DNA from 3 places in the Paenibacillus sp. FW507-14B1B genome. Region 1 is predicted to be linked to each of the others. Evidence: riboswitches for the same ligand, from Rfam matches in the RefSeq annotation. Region 1 holds a riboswitch; each other region holds the start of a gene.
The links. Region 1 has a riboswitch for cyclic di-AMP ahead of AC3WJJ_RS02745 (APC family permease). Riboswitches for the same ligand answer to the same signal wherever they lie in the genome.

Region 1 (3,818 bases):
TGAAAACTTAGTCATGAAGAACATTAGGAATACCGTTAAACTGATCAATGCTCCTATTGTATTAATCAAGAGTTTTGGCACATATCCTGCCGGTTTCTCACGAATCCATTTCAACATCATCCCTGTCTGAGAAAGTGTGAATGGTATAAATACACCCACTGCGTATAAGGGAATGAGGTGCTCGGTTTGACCATGAAAAGCAATAATCAGCAGTATGGATAAGAAGCCGAGAATCATAATACCGTTCGAATATCCTAACCGATCTCCCCGTGCGGTAAACATTCTTGGAATAAATTTATCCTTAGCTAGATTAACTGCAAGAAGCGGAAATGCTGAATAGCCTGTGTTGGCAGCAAGAATAAGAATAAGTGCTGTAGTTCCCTGGATAAAGAAGTACATAAAATTACGTCCAAAAGTCTGCTTGGCTATTTGAGATACGACGGTCTCCTGCGCTGTTGGTGCTATCCCATAATAATAGGCAAGGAATACAATCCCTGAGAATAATACAGCTAACAGGATTCCCATGGCCATTAGTGTTCTTGCTGCATTTTTAGGTGCAGGATCTTTAAAGTTAGGAATTGCATTGGAAATCGCTTCAACGCCTGTGAGTGCCGAACTTCCTGAGGCGAATGCCTTTAAGAGTAAAAACAAACTAATTCCAGCAACTGGCGTACCGATCGGAGCATGTAAATCTGGAGAAACATGCCCCGTGAATATATTGTACATACCCACCACAATCAAAATAAATAATGCAAATACGAATAAATAGACAGGGTATGCTAACACCGTAGCAGATTCGGTTACTCCACGGAGATTTAGAATTGTGATCAGTATGACAAATGCAACAGCTATACTCACCGTATGTTCATGGAGTGCTGGAAATGCCGAAGTTAATGCATCTGTTCCTGCTGAGACGCTGACCGCTACAGTCAAAACATAATCCACGAGTAAAGAACCCCCGGCAACAAGTCCAGGGAGAACTCCTAGATTTTGCTTAGATACAACATACGCTCCACCACCGTGCGGATAAGCATAAATGATCTGACGATAAGAAAGTATCAAGGCCGTTAGTAGAACCAATACTCCGATCCCAATAGGTATTGAATACCAAAGAGCTGCTCCACTTATTGTAATGAGAACAAGTAGGATTTGTTCAGGACCATATGCCACGGATGATAAAGCATCCGAGGATAGGATGGCTAGTGCTTTTTTCTTGTTAAGTTTTTGTTCTCCTAACTCGTTCGATTTCAATGGTCGACCTATCAAAAGTCTTTTTAATGCTGCCATCGTTAGTTCACCGCCAGTGGATAAAATTATAGGAATGGATGTGTCTTACGGCGTCCCGTATCAGCATTTAGGCACATCAAAAAAGCCACAGGAAAGTTGGACTTTCCCGTGACTTGAAAAAACAAAGTTCACGACAAATCCTCTTTCATAACGCTTACGAGGTTAGCTGACGGATTCGGGATCGAAAGTATCCCTACACTTAGCAACTAGCCAAGTGATTCACCCCTGAGATGAGATTAGCCTCATCTTAATGGTTCCCCCGCTTCTGATTAAGAATTCAGCGATCTAGGACTATTCAATGTTGCTTCCAAACTGGAATCACATTCAAGATTATGAATGAATCTTACTCCCATCCCGTACTTACTGTAAAGATCCAAAGAGACACAAATCGGTTTAAAAATACCGGATATCATTTCATGATACCGATTACAAAGGCTCAACACCCTTATTATCGTGAATTATCTCGATTTCGCTCTTGTTATTAAAGAAAAAAAGAGAAGACGCATTTAGGTCTGCTCTTTTCTTTTATGAATGATCTGATTTTGAGCCAATAAGGCGACTTAATGTGGACTTAACACGAACGCTAGGTGCCTATTCTCCATATAGGATCAACTTTTCAGAACTCTCATTTTATTTTAAGCTCAATTACAGGCTCTTCATGTTCCTGTACTGTTGTTTTTGATCTGTTGAGTTCAGGAGATAACTTCAAAACGATTGATTGGGGCTCATCCAGCATATTGCTGCCAAATACATACTGCATCCCGTCCTCAGTTCCGCCTCCTGAGATACTAGGCGCTTTGTACATTTTCCCTTCAGCCGTTTCTGAGACAATTTCATGGTGATTAAGCATTTCGCTAATTGAAGTTCTAGTTTTAAAATTATTTGTTTTCCCAGGATTATATACGAATGTAGCTCTTGTCATCAGCGGAGAAACTTCAACCTTGGATAACAACACTTGATGATCGCCAAGCATAAACGATTGATCCGGTTTATATATCTCCGTCTTGGTTAAAGAAAATTTCGGGTCCAAGTCGAACTCTACCTTTATTCGCTCTGAATAGTTCATCTCTGAACGGATCGTGCCTGTCTTGGGATCAGAAAGCTTACCGGGATCAACGGAGGCAATTTGGAAATCGACTTCAATACGATTCGGTAAAGGCTTACTACGATCAAATTCTAACGTTGAACGCCCCTGCCAGCTCTGACCTTCCAAGCCACCAATTTTCGACGTATTCCCTAGATAACGACCTGTTTGTATGTCTGTCATGCGAACACTGTTCACATCATATATTTCCCGAGTCGAATCTGATGTAGCCGTATACAACAAGATTAACTTGTTCTCGTCTGCAGTAACGGCATCGATGGTAATCTGGTAAGGTCCTGATTTCGCCGACTTGTTGATCACCTGTATATAGTCATTTCGTATCGCAGACTCCAATGTACCTCCATCAATATCGTAGGCGGCCATACTCTTAAACTTATCCAGGGTACCCCAGTCCATCGTTCTTTCATTGACTACCTGTGCTGTTTGTGCTGGCTGCGGAGCGTGGGTGTCCATCAGCGGACTAAGTAACAATAAACCAATAGCCATGATGGTTGTGAGGGATATAGCCGCCATTTTCATCGTAAAAGATCGTGATTTCCGTCGTGTCCGTCCCATCGCAAACCCACGCTGAATGGCATATGTCGCATCCATAGGATGTAAGTGCTGCTTCTGTTCTTGTTGGATAACGTCTGCCTCAGTAAACATAGCTTGCTCTTCCTGACTAGTCATCTTGCCATTCCCCCCGATTTTTCATTAATTTCCTTAATTGCTCCAGCCCCTTATGCTGCCAGGTCTTTACCGTCCCCTCTGGCTTGCGGAGAATCGCAGCAATCTCTGATAATGTCATGTCATTGTAGTATTTTAGAAGCAGCACATGGCGATACTTGGGTTTCACCTCTTTCAGAAGAGACCATATCACAAGTCTGTCATGATTGAATCCTTCAAAAGCATGTTCACGAGTGGCTTTTTCCAACTCTTCATCAGGCAACAGTACTGCCCGTTTACGTCGTCTCTGTTCATCAATACAAACATAGATCAAGATACGAATGATCCAGGCTTTGAATGCCTTCTTATCTTTTAATGTTGAATGCTTAACCCATGCTCGGCAAGTCATCTCCTGCACGGCTTCGAGGGCATCATGCCGATTGCGCAAGTAACTATATGCAATACTAATCAGTGTATCTTGGTGTTCCATAATGGACTGGTAAAAATCGGTCTCCTCATCCGTTCCTGCCAGCACCACCTTTTTCATCTCGGCTTGGGAGCCCATCATGATCTCCTCTCCTTTTCCTTTCTCTATAAAACGTTCTGTAAATGAAGACGAGCAAACACGTAAAACAGTTTTTTTATTTGAATTTAATAACTCATGGGTGTAATGTACAACTAAGATATTGGATAAGTTTAGTAATCATAGGAGGGGTTATGTGTTTAAACGAGTTACTTTAAAGTTGGCTGCGATCGTTTTACTGTTCGTACCCGTACTTTC
Region 2 (3,818 bases), on a different contig from region 1:
AACACGCGTGTTTAACTCATTTAATGTTTTGCCGTCCATACATTCCGTTACCGTCATCTCTACAATTCGATATTCTTTAGAAAGCTCTATATAATCGAGAAGATTCGGTGTAACAAGTTGATGAGCGACACGAATCCCCATATCTCTTTCCGGGAAAATAACCCTGTCTACACCCAGCTTTTGTAGCGCCCGTCCGTGTAGCACAGAGATCGCCTTGGCTACAACCGTATTAACACCTAATTCCTTGAGAAGAATTGCTGCAAGAATACTCGTTTGAATTTCATCTCCTATAGCCACGATGCCACAGTCAAAATTACGAATACCAAGCGATTTAAGTACTTCTTCGTCTGTCGCATCAGCGACCACAGTATGGGTGAGGAGCTCACTCATATCTTCGACCACTTCTTCATCTTGGTCGATCCCGAGAACCTCATATCCTAATTCCATCAATTCAAGCGCAAGGCTTGAACCGAATCTCCCCAGCCCTATCACTGCAAACTGCTTTGGTTTCATTTCTTAGCCAATCTCCTTATCCAATAATCATTTTACCTTCGGGATGACGATACAACTCTTTACCTTTCTTGGGTCCTAATGCATAAGCAAGTGTTAATGGACCGAGACGACCAGCAAACATCGTTACACAGATAAGTAACTTACCGAAGAGCGACAACTCAGGAGTTAATCCCATGGACAGCCCTACCGTACCAAATGCTGACGTAGCTTCAAAGAGTATAGTGAGGAAGCTGCTATCCTCTGTCGTTGATAGAATCATCGACACTGTAATAACCAGCAGCAGTGCAAGCAGCGTAATCGTTAACGCTTTAAGAATTCGCTCCTGAACCAAACGGTATCTGAACAACACAATATCGTCTCGGCCTCGCATCATGGCAATAACAGCGGCAATCATCATTGTGAATGTTGTCGTTTTGATACCACCACCCGTAGAGCCTGGAGAAGCTCCGATAAACATCAGTATAACCATGAAAAATTGAGTAGCCTGACGTAGCTCAGTTATATCTAGTGTATTGGCTCCCGCTGTTCTCGGCGTAACTGACTGGAAGAAGGAGCCTAGAATTTTCCCGCCCCAATTCAGCGAGCCCAGTGTCTCTGGATTTGTAAATTCAAAGATAAAAATAACCACAGCACCTATGAGAATCAGCGCCCCTGTCATGGACAACACCACTTTAGAATGCAGTGAAAGCCTCCGACTCTTCCTATAATCAACCAGATCAGCCATGACGATGAATCCAATCCCTCCGGATACAATCAGGAACATCACCACAAAGTTAACAAGCGGATCATATACAAATCCAGTCAAGCTCTTAAAGTCGCCAAACAGATCAAACCCCGCATTATTAAACATGGTTACCGCATGGAAAACGCCGAAGTAAAGCGCCTTACCAAACGGCATATCAAAAGCCCAGCGGATGGTTAGCAGTATCGCTCCGCACGCTTCAATCACTAAGGAGTACAGTAGAACCCTGCGGATCAAACGCACGATTCCTTCCATTGAAGATTGATTCATCGCTTCCTGAAGAACTAGACGGTCTTTCAAGGAAATGCGTCGCTTCAATACAAGCGCGAACAGTGTGGCCATGGTCATGAAACCCAGACCACCGATCTGTATCATTATCATGATGACAACCTGTCCGAAGGAACTGAAGAATGTCCCTGTATCCACCACGACAAGACCTGTTACACAGGTAGCAGATGTCGCCGTGAACAAAGCATCCATAAAGTTCAGCGGTTCCCCTGTCGTATTGGAAATCGGGAGCATGAGAAGCATCGTCCCAATCAGGATAATGGCCCCAAATCCCATGACGAGAATTTGCGGCGGCGACAAGCGAAGCCATTTAATTTTGGAAGTCAACATGTTCACCTCTTTAAAAAAATCAAAGAAAAAAAGACACTGGAAATCCAATGCCTTACGCGTTTGGGTTCCTGTGCTACAGCCTACGAGGTTAGCTGACGGATTCGGGCATAACACAGGTCGCCCTATTCACTACCTTTCGGAAGCGAAATTCACCCCACTTAAATGGTTCCCCCATTTTCATTACGAAATTCGGCTGATCTATTCAATTAACGTTATCCAATATTATGATTCATGAACATGTTCAATAGCATGTAGTGATTATAACGCAATCCTTTAAGGATACCAAAGCCGTTTTAGACTTAAATTAACTTAAAAATGAACCGAATTGGGCATATTCTAGAGTAGTAGCACATGGTTATCTACGCTTTTCGAAATCTTTCCTTCATTTTCATCGAATTTTTCATAAATTTGAATGGGATAAGCCGTTTGTGTCTTTCATATCTATGTTATATTGACTTTATGTCTTCATGAGAACAGCTAGCTTAATCTAATTGATAACTCGCTAATGCCAAAAGGAGGAATGACATGAATAAAGCAGGACACCCTCTTCATCTTAAATCTGACAAACAACCATTGGTACTACTTGGAATTATCGGTCTCATTCTATTTCTCATCTTTCAGGTCTTTCCATCCACAGCCTCTATTACATCCGAGGTCAAAACACCCGAAATGATCACCAAGGAAGCAGCCATCAGTGCTGCTGAACGATTCGCACAAGAACATCTGCAGTATAGTAGGACTTCCACTGAGAAACCTCTCGTTACATATCAATCCAGATCTGATGTTTATGGATATCTATCTAAAGAGAATTTGCTCCGCGAGTACAATAAAAAGTTTGAGAGCAAATACCCCTATGATGTCTATCGAGTTCGGTTAGTGCAAGCTGATGGAGCAGCCCTAAACGTAGACGTCCATATGCAGAATGCTAGTGTAGCAGGGTTTTCTTATGATCTGCCTGACTCTAGTTATGAAGGTGCCCTCCTACAAAAAGGTGACGTCCGCAATCAGATGCTTCGTTTAATCGAAGGAGAGATGTCACTGGCTGAAAAGATGTCACTAGCCGAGCCTTGGCTAGAGAGAGAGGGATATAGTGTATCCAACCTGAAACAGATCACCAAAGAAGGCGATCCTGGACTGATATATCAAGACCCCGAAGCTAAGATTGGGAGTTCACAGCTTCAGCTGAAATTCTCCTTCGAGGATAATCAACTTCGTTCCTATGAACCTGTATTTTCGGTTCCGAAGGACCACACAGCCTATGTAGAGAAACAGACACTAAACGCAACGCTGCTCACTCTGCTGGGATATGGTTTATTCACGCTAATCTTGGGGATCTTAGCCATTGTATACAGTGTAAAAACGAAAGCTCACACATCATTTAAACGTGGTATCTTTCTTGCCGTGTTACTGTTTGTTATTCAGATGCTGAATACCTACAACCTAATTCCCGTCTTCCAAGCGGAAGGTATGTCAGATGCCGGTATCATGGGTATGATGATTTTTTATGCCGTATATTCTCTTGTATTCTCAGCACTCTTGTACTTCTCTCTTGTTGGAGGAAGCGGACTATGGCGTAAGGAAGATGGACTGAATCCTTGGCCACGTGCAGGCGAAGCCGGGTATGGTTCTTACGTGCTAGAGAGCATGAAACTAGGATATATATGGGCATGTATTTTGCTCGGAGCTCAGTCTTTGATCTTTATCGGATTGAATTTCACACTCCACACCTGGTCTACAACAGATGCCTCACAATCACCTTATAACATGCTCTATCCATGGCTCTTTCCATTGATGGCGTGGCTGGCGGGAATATCCGAAGAGGCAGTATACCGTCTGTTCGGGATCAAAATGGTAAAAAAAATCGTACGGAACACATTTGTGGCAAGTCTGATTACTTCCACCATTTGGGCTCTCGGACATACTTTGTATCCGATTTATCCGGTCA
Region 3 (3,818 bases), 460 kb from region 1:
TCGGAAGATTTTACATTGGATTACTTAATGGGCCTGATCGAACTGACGTTAGCCACGTTAGAACCAAACATCGTGTTATCTAGAAACGAATAGACTAGGAGGCAGCAGAGCGTGGCAACATTGTTTTTGATAATTATATATTTGTCTTTTATTAGTTTAGGGCTTCCTGATTCGTTACTTGGAGCAGCTTGGCCGGTTATGCAAGCAGATTTTGGAGCACCGTTTGGTGTTGCGGGTGTACTGTCCATTATTATTGCAGTCGGAACGATTATATCAAGTTTAGCCAGCGGTACGCTCATGAAACGAGTAGGAACAGGTCAGATCACCTTGGTAAGCTGTATGCTGACAGCATTAGCATTGCTAGGATTTTATTATGCTCCTTCTATTATATGGTTAATGGTGCTTGCATTGCCGCTTGGACTTGGAGCAGGATCTGTTGATGCAGCACTGAATAACTATGTCGCTGTTCATTACAAAGCGCATCACATGAGTTGGTTACATTGCTTCTGGGGCGTAGGGGCAACTTTAGGACCTATCATTATGGCAGGATTTATTCGTGAAGATAACTTATGGCGTAGTGGGTATTTAACGGTCGCACTAATTCAGTTGGCTTTGGTGGTACTACTGTTTATTACACTACCTTTATGGAAACGCATGGAGAAAGTTCAGGGTCAGAAAGCTGTTGATGAAATAGGGATTTCAGATCATCCACATGACGTTAACTCTTCTGAACGACCCTTGCGAATGAAAGGTGTTAAGCTAACTTTAATGACATTCCTCTTCTATTCCGGTGCAGAAGCAACAGTGGGGCTATGGGGGAGCAGTTTTCTTGTAAACATAAAGGATTTACCAGCAGGAGTGGCCGCGCAATGGATATCTATGTATTATGGTGGCATAACAGTGGGGCGTTTTATTACAGGATTTGTTACTTTAAAAGTGAGTAACCGTGTTCTAATTCGTAGTGGACTGCTAATTGCTCTGGCTGGAGGATTACTACTTATTTTGCCTGTTCCAACCTTATTTTCGCTTATTGGATTTATGTTGATTGGCTTAGGCTTCGCACCTATCTATCCTTGTATGCTACATGAAACTCCGGCTCGTTTTGGTAAGGTGCAGACACAGAAGCTTATGGGTTATCAGATGGCGGTTGCTTATACCGGAACAACAATTCTACCTTCCTTGCTTGGATGGATTGCAGCGCTGACAACGATCGCAATCTTGCCATCGTTTATAGCTATATATATCCTGTTTATGTTATTTGGTTCCGAACGTGTCAATCGGATTATGAACCGACGGTCTAGACAAGACATATCGAATGGATTTAGTCACAATTGAACAACTTATTTGGGGATAATAAAAAAAAGTTACAGGCTAAGTTGCACGCTCTTGTGTAACTTAGCCTTTGTCATTTTTCGACATTTGTATCAGCTCTGTTTCAATACTTTAAACATACCCGTTTAATGCCTGCTATATAGCGAAAAACACGCGGTTTATATGAGCTATTGGACAACACTCTGTTCCAGTCACAGACAAAAAAAGCCAATCTATTTAAAGTCGTTAATTCAGTCATATTTACATAGAAATCACCAAAATAATCGCATGTATGCGTTTGACATTTCAAAACGATGCCTTTATTATGGACTCACGCTTAGTTTTCAGATGAAATATCTGGAAAGCGGGGGAACCAGTTTTTTAGGGGCGAGTCACATGAATCCATGTGTAGGGTACCATCTTACCCGAGTCCGTCAGCTAACCTCGTCAGCAGTGGATGGGTCTTTTATACATAATGAATTTTCATAACAAAGGCCCTGTATTCATTTACGATAGGGGCCTTTGTCTTTAATTTGACCCCCTGCTGGCGGAGCTATGTCTTGATCCCCTGTTTGGAGGTCTTTTTCTGTTCCAAAAGACTGGTATGTGTACTTCCGCATAAGTATTGCACATCTTTGAGAATTAAAAATGCAGTGGGTTGGAAGGAGGAAGACGGATGAATCTACGGCATGGAGTTTTCTGATCCAAGCTATCGGTTCAGGACATCCTCAAAATTTAAATCCTAGTTAAATTATTGAAATACTAGGATTATTAGCTGTGCCATTTTTGAGAATTTTAAAGAAAAAGGGAAAGGTAGTGAAGTGTTTTGAAGAAAGTTGTTGTTCTTGTTATGTCTTTGGTATTAACGATATCCCTAGCGGCTTGTGGTGAGAAAGGGAGCACACTGGATGAAGCTGTTAAGAAAGGATACATCACCGTAGGGTTTGCGAATGAGAAACCTTATGCATACAAAGAAGCTGATGGGACGCTGACTGGCGAAGCTGTAGAAATTGCACGGGTTATTCTTGAGCGTCTAGGTGTGGAGGAAATGAGAGGAGAGTTAACTGAATTTGGATCTTTAGTTGCGGGTTTGCAGGCTGAACGCTTTGACCTAATAACCGCGGGGATGTTTGTTAATCCGAACCGTTGTTCCGCTGTTTTATTCGCAAATCCAGAGTATAGCATCGGAGAGGCGCTTGCAGTGAAGGAAGGGAACCCCCATCAACTCGCCAGTTATGAGGACGTCGCTAATAACGGGGATGCAAAAGTTGCCGTAATGACGGGTGCCGTTGAAATTGAATACTTAGAAAAATCGGGTATCCCGGCTGATCGTATTATCCAAGTACCAGATCAAGCTTCAGCTATAAGCGCACTGCAAGCGGATAGAGTGCAGGCCATTACCATGACCGGCCCTTCACTACAAGCGATGCTTGATTCAGCCAATGATAAAAAAATAGAGCGTGTCGCAGATTTTAAGCAGCCTAGTGTTGATGGTAAAAGTGTACGTGGTTATGGTGCGACAGCATTCCGACAAGCAGATACAGAATTTCAGGAGAAATATAATGCGGAGCTTCAAAAAATGAAAGAATCAGGCGAGTTGCTCGAAATATTGCAAAAGTTCGGATTTACAGAGGATGAGCTTCCAGGCGATATGACAGCAGCAATGCTCTGCGGAGAATAACATGCCGAATTCATGGATTGATTTTCTGCCTTCGTTGTTGAAAGGAGCGGAAATCACCGTGTTGGTTGCTTTTTTCTCATCCATTTTAGCAATCATCGTGTCATTTATAGCGGGTTTACTCCGGTTATCTAAGCTCTGGATATTACGCACACTTTCTGCTGTTTATGTAGAGGTCTTTCGCGGGACTTCGCTATTGGTTCAGTTATTTTGGTTATACTTTGCACTTCCGTTTATTGGTATTGAGCTCCCCAAAATGTTAGCAGCAATTCTAGCCATTGGACTTAATTTTGGGGCGTATGGCTCGGAAATTGTTCGAAGTGCAGTGCTTGCCGTTCCTAAAGGACAGACTGAAGCGGCCATTGCCCTGAATATGAAGCCTTGGCAAAGATTGTGGCATATCGTCTTGCCTCAAGCTACCCTCCAAATGCTTCCCTCGTTCGGTAATCAGCTGGTGGAGTTGATTAAATCAACTTCACTTGTCTATTTCATTACGATGGCCGATCTCACTTATCAGGCGATGGTGCTTCGAAATAATTATATCTCTTTTACCACCGAGATCTTAGTGCTGCTACTGGTGATGTACTTTGTGATAGCTACGCTTGTTTCAATAGCTGTTCGTTTGCTTGAACGGAAATTGACATCGGGGAGGCTATAGCAAATGTGGAATTGGGAATATGTTTTTGATATTTTGCCGCAGTTACTAAGTGCATTAAAGATGACGGTCTGGATTACGCTCTGTGCCTTCGTGCTTGCATTAATCGTTGGATTGCTGCTCGCACTTTTGGCGCGAAGCCCGATTAAGATCCTATCGCTAGTAACGAAAGGA

Region 2: it holds a riboswitch for cyclic di-AMP, as region 1 does, so the genes downstream of both, AC3WJJ_RS15375 (TrkH family potassium uptake protein) here and AC3WJJ_RS02745 (APC family permease) in region 1, are expected to answer to the same signal.
Region 3: it holds a riboswitch for cyclic di-AMP, as region 1 does, so the genes downstream of both, ehuB (ectoine/hydroxyectoine ABC transporter substrate-binding protein EhuB) here and AC3WJJ_RS02745 (APC family permease) in region 1, are expected to answer to the same signal.

Annotation. Positions count from the first base shown of each region.
Region 1 covers NZ_JBYSWS010000001.1:627,798-631,615, forward strand. Annotated here, with positions in the region: gene AC3WJJ_RS02745 (APC family permease) at 1-1,287, opposite strand, end outside; cyclic di-AMP (ydaO/yuaA leader) riboswitch at 1,423-1,580, opposite strand; gene AC3WJJ_RS02750 (DUF4179 domain-containing protein) at 1,913-3,061, opposite strand; gene AC3WJJ_RS02755 (sigma-70 family RNA polymerase sigma factor) at 3,054-3,605, opposite strand; gene AC3WJJ_RS02760 (copper amine oxidase N-terminal domain-containing protein) at 3,757-3,818, shown strand, end outside.
Region 2 covers NZ_JBYSWS010000002.1:1,451,166-1,454,983, forward strand. Annotated here, with positions in the region: gene AC3WJJ_RS15370 (potassium channel family protein) at 1-513, opposite strand, end outside; gene AC3WJJ_RS15375 (TrkH family potassium uptake protein) at 530-1,873, opposite strand; cyclic di-AMP (ydaO/yuaA leader) riboswitch at 1,936-2,078, opposite strand; gene AC3WJJ_RS15380 (CPBP family intramembrane glutamic endopeptidase) at 2,399-3,818, shown strand, end outside.
Region 3 covers NZ_JBYSWS010000001.1:163,382-167,199, forward strand. Annotated here, with positions in the region: gene AC3WJJ_RS00690 (ROK family protein) at 1-93, shown strand, start outside; gene AC3WJJ_RS00695 (MFS transporter) at 112-1,335, shown strand; cyclic di-AMP (ydaO/yuaA leader) riboswitch at 1,636-1,779, shown strand; gene ehuB (ectoine/hydroxyectoine ABC transporter substrate-binding protein EhuB) at 2,162-2,992, shown strand; gene ehuC (ectoine/hydroxyectoine ABC transporter permease subunit EhuC) at 2,994-3,647, shown strand; gene ehuD (ectoine/hydroxyectoine ABC transporter permease subunit EhuD) at 3,651-3,818, shown strand, end outside.